Regions from separate parts of the Streptococcus sp. NSSLK0004 genome, predicted to be linked through region 2. Evidence: predicted binding sites of a transcription regulator. Region 2 holds the regulator's gene; the other holds the start of a gene.

Region 1 (2,470 bases), 290 kb from region 2:
AGTTGCACCTTTCCCTATTTTTACAACTGGGACTGGGAGTTCTTGCGACCTTTCTGGTCATGACCTGGTCGCCCATTTTGCTCTTTTCGGGACAGCATAGTCTGCATGACCTTGTTGAGCTGGGCTTGCAAACACCTGTCTTGCTATTGTTGCTCCTATCCTTTGGAAAACTTCTTTTCTTAGACCTCAGTATCTGGTCAGGCTGGACGGGTGGGGATATTTTCCCGATTACCTTTGCGGCTTTCTTACAAGGTTTTGCAGTAGCACAGATTTTCCCACAGTTTGATAGTTTATTTGTCGTATTGGTTGTGAGTTTGTCAATGGCTATTGGGCTCTTGGGCAAGGAGTGGTTAGCAGGGATTTTTATCAGTCTCTTCTTCCCTATTCAACTCTTGCCAGTTTCCCTTGCTATCATCGGTTTAGCTCTGCTATGGTCCAAACAAAAGACCAAATTTTTGACCAAAGGTAAGTAAAGGTCTATACTAGGTCTATCAACTAGAAAAGAGAAAAAGATGAAATCATTTTGGATGAACCTAGCAGTAGCAGACCTTGAAAAAGCGGGTCAATTTTATGAAGCAGTTGGTTTTTCTGTGGCGACTTTCGGAGACATCAAGTCAGCGACTCTGCCAGAAGGTGGCAACCTAATCTTGATGCAGACCGATACCTTTTCCCAGCGTGTTCCCTTTCAGGTAGCAACTAGTGGGAATGAGGTGCTGATTTCAATCAATGTTACGACTAAAGAAGAAGTGGATAGCTTGATAGAGCGTGTAGAGGCTAACGGAGGTCAGGTTATAGGTCGTCCGACAGATGCCTACGGTTTCTATGGTGCAAGCTTTACTGACTTGGATAACCACCACTTTAATGTGATTGTCATGTAGGACTGGAGCAAATCCAGTCTTTTTGATAGTTTGAAAGAATTTACTATTTGAACATCTATCTAACCAAATAAGATGGGAGGAGTATGTTGGCTTTTCTATCTTTTTTATAAAAAAGTCAAACAAAACTATTGACTTTTACTGACCAATGGTATAAAATAGAATTCGTAAGGTATCATCCTTACGAATTCTTTGATTGAAAGGTCAGTTAAAGTCAAATTTCGAATTTGATTTTCTTTTGGACCAATTGATCAGTAAAGGACAAATAAACTTCTAAGGAGGTTGCTATGAAAGATAGGATTATTCCCTACTAGAAATTAAATTTTTTTATCACACAAAGGTCAGTTTTAGTCAATTAAACACATCACAATTTTAAACGAGGTAACTATTATGAACAACAATTACAACAACTTTAGCAATATGGACGATATTTTCAATCAACTCATGGGGAACATGGGAGGATACAGCACAGAACGGCGTCGGTATTCTATAAATGGTCGTGAAGTGACACCGGAAGAATTTGCTATCTACCGCCAGACTGGTCAATTACCACAAAGAGAAGAAGTGGCTCAAACACAGGCTAAAGGTCAGATAAAGTCAGACGGAATTCTTGCAAAACTGGGTCGCAATTTGACACAAGATGCGCGTGAAGGTAAGTTGGATCCAGTCATTGGACGCAATAAGGAAATCCAAGAAACATCTGAAATTTTGGCACGTCGGACTAAGAATAATCCTGTTCTTGTTGGTGATGCTGGTGTTGGGAAAACTGCGGTGGTCGAAGGATTGGCTCAGGCTATTGTTAATGGAGATGTGCCAGCAGCTATTAAGAATAAGGAAATTATTTCCATCGACATCTCAGGTTTGGAAGCAGGTACCCAGTACCGTGGAGCATTTGAAGAAAATGTCCAAAATCTTGTGGACGAGGTCAAAAAAGCAGGTAATATCATTCTCTTCTTCGATGAAATTCATCAGATTTTAGGAGCAGGTAGCACAGGTGGGGATTCTGGTTCCAAGGGATTGGCAGATATTCTCAAACCAGCTCTTTCTCGCGGTGAGTTGACCGTCATTGGAGCGACCACACAAGATGAATACCGCAACACCATTCACAAAAATGCTGCCTTGGCCCGTCGTTTCAATGAAGTCAAGGTTAATGCTCCGTCCGCAGAAGATACCTATCAAATCCTGAAAGGGATCAAACCGCTCTACGAAGCTCATCACAATATTGAATTGCCAGATGAGGTTTTAAGAGCTGCAGTTGATTATTCAGTTCAATACATTCCACAGCGCTGCTTGCCAGATAAGGCCATTGACTTAATCGATGTGACGGCGGCACACTTGGCTGCCCAACACCCTGTGACAGATATTCAGACCTTGGAAACAGAGATGGCTGAAGCCAAACGTATGCAGTTAGAAGCAGCAGAAAAAGAGGATTACGAAAGAGCCTTGAATGAAAAGGTCCGTATTGACCAATTGCAAGAGCAGATTGATAACCATACGGAAAGCCAAAAGGTTGTAGCAAGTGTCAATGATGTGGCTCAGGCAGTTGAACGCATGACAGGTATTCCAGTTTCTCAAATGGGAGCTTCTGATATCGA
Region 2 (2,470 bases):
CAGCAGCTCTTGGTAAATAAGATATAACGAAGAACTTCCGAAAGGGAGTTCTTTTTGATAATTCGGTCTTAGGGCGGATGTCGGCTATGTTTGATTCAGTTATACTAGTATCAATCCTAAATATTTTTCATAATCTCCTTAAAAAAGCACCGACTTATGGTCGATGCTTTTTGCTAGCTTTCTAAAATATAAGTATCCCAGCTGGACTTGTTTACGAACTTGGTTCACTATCTCCAGCCTTCAGAGGTTTCCCAGACCTTTGAAGTGAGTGAAAGTAAACAGAAAGACTATCCAACAATTCAAGAACTTCCGAAGAGGAGTTCTTTTTGATAAATCAGTCTTAGGTCGGATGTCGGATATAGCTGTTTGGGTTATACTAATATCAATCCTAAATATTTTTCATAATCTCCTTAAAAAGCACTGGCCTTGTGGTCAGTGCTTTTTGTTTGTTCTGGTTTAGTCTTGAATAAACTCCGCAATTTCTTCTTCGGTCATGCTCGAATCGCAGCGGACTTGGACACCAGTTTCTTTGGCAACCAAGAGGCCAGGGACGGTAGGTACTTGGTAGTGGTCGCGGAGAGCTTGGAGTTGAGGGCTGACTTGGCTAGAGTCAAGGAAATGAACAGTCATCTGTTTGTCTTGAGCGACCTTATGAAGTTTTGGTGCGAAGCGGTTGCAGTAAGGGCAAGTGACACGTCCGATGAAGAGAATACCGCCATCTTTGGCAGCTAGAAGGCTCTGTGCTTGCTCCACAGTTACGTTTGTAAAATCTTGAATGTAGTCTTGAAAGTTCATGGTGTAAGATATAAAGGGCTGTAAGCGGACACAGACAAAATAGGAAACAGAACGACGATGCAAGCGTCCAGTTCTCGTTTATCTTTTTGGCCCAGTCCGTAGCCCGTATTCAGTTCAACTAAATACGGAAGCCATAGTCCTTTCTGTTTTTTCTTTTCATTATAGAAAATTTTGGAAAAGATTTCAAAATTCTGCTACGAGGTTAGCTGGGCTTTTGCTTTCAAAATTTGTTTTTTTAAGGTATAATAATGGTCAAAGATAGTCAAAGAAAGAGGCGATACTATGGCGATGAAAAATACATCAGATTATATCGAAGAGCATATCAAAGCCATCCTAGACCAGGTCAGTGTAGCGGAGTTACGTCGAAGTGAATTGGCCAGTCGGTTTGAAGTGGTACCCAGTCAGATTAACTATGTGATTAAGACCCGTTTTACAGCCAGCCGTGGCTATATTGTGGAAAGCAAGCGTGGTGGCGGAGGCTACATTCGTATCGGACGGATTACCTTTTCGGACAAGCATGAATTGGTTCGTGATCTGTTGAAAAATATGGGAGACAGTTTATCGGCAACGGTCTTTGCAGATATTTTACAATTACTCTTTGATGAACAGTTAATGACAGAGCGTGAAGGCAATCTTTTGCTTGCAACCAGTTCGGATGAGGTTTTAGGAAAAGAAGCTGGTGAAATTCGAGCACGGATGATGTATCAGATTTTACGCCGTTTGGATAGGAAAGAGGAATAAAAATGAAGATTTCAAGAGGTTTACAGGCCGTCTATGAAGATGCTCAATTGATAGCACAGCGTTATAATAGTGATTACTTGGAAACCTGGCATTTATTGCTGGCTTTTGTAATTAATCCTGATACGATTGCGGGATCTGTCTTGGCAGAATATCCAGCAGATGTATCGGACTACGAACACGCGACCTATGTGGTTACGGACAAGGTTTATCGTGAGGAATTGGAAGATTTTGTCATTCTACCTTCATCTAAGCGGACGGGAGAATTACAGGTTTTTGCTGAAAAGATTGCTGAGATTGTCAAAAGTAAAGAATTAGGAACTGAACATGTCTTCATGGGGATGCTGTTGGACAAGCGGTCAACAGCTTCACAGATTTTGGATAAGGCTGGTTTTCACTTTGAAGATTCTGATGACAAGATTCGGTTCTTGGATTTACGAAAAAATCTGGAGGCAAAGGCCGGTTTTACTAAGGAACATCTGAAGGCTATTCGGACCTTGATGAAAGGTGGAAAACCTAAGCAAGCAACGGTTGGTAATATGATGGGAATGCCTCAACCACAAAGTGGTGGTTTGGAGGATTACACACGCGATTTAACAGCCTTGGCGCGTGAAGGAAAGATGGAGCCTGTGCTTGGTCGAGATGCTGAGATTTCACGGATGATTCAAATCCTATCACGTAAAACTAAGAACAATCCAGTTTTGGTTGGTGATGCTGGTGTCGGAAAAACAGCACTTGCCTTGGGTCTGGCTCAGCGTGTTGCGGCTGGGGATGTGCCAGTTAGTCTGGCTAAGATGCGTGTCTTGGAACTCGACTTGATGAATGTTGTTGCAGGTACTCGTTTCCGTGGTGATTTTGAGGAGCGGATGAACAATATCATCAATGATATTGAAGAAGACGGTCAAGTTATCCTCTTCATTGATGAATTGCATACTAT

The links. Region 2 encodes CtsR, which represses protease genes until heat stress. Its sites were predicted from a motif close to TTGGTCAAAAAAGGTCAAANA; they were not measured.
Region 1: the regulator CtsR is predicted to act here: its motif matches at 1,123-1,143, upstream of AC4CS8_RS07845 (ATP-dependent Clp protease ATP-binding subunit).

Annotation. Positions count from the first base shown of each region.
Region 1 is NZ_CM180142.1:1,513,126-1,515,595, reverse strand. It holds gene AC4CS8_RS07855 (chloride channel protein) at 1-473, shown strand, start outside; gene AC4CS8_RS07850 (VOC family protein) at 513-878, shown strand; gene AC4CS8_RS07845 (ATP-dependent Clp protease ATP-binding subunit) at 1,266-2,470, shown strand, end outside.
Region 2 is NZ_CM180142.1:1,801,214-1,803,683, reverse strand. It holds gene tsf (translation elongation factor Ts) at 1-20, shown strand, start outside; gene AC4CS8_RS09250 (DUF6568 family protein) at 457-795, opposite strand; gene AC4CS8_RS09245 (CtsR family transcriptional regulator) at 1,078-1,536, shown strand; gene AC4CS8_RS09240 (ATP-dependent Clp protease ATP-binding subunit) at 1,539-2,470, shown strand, end outside.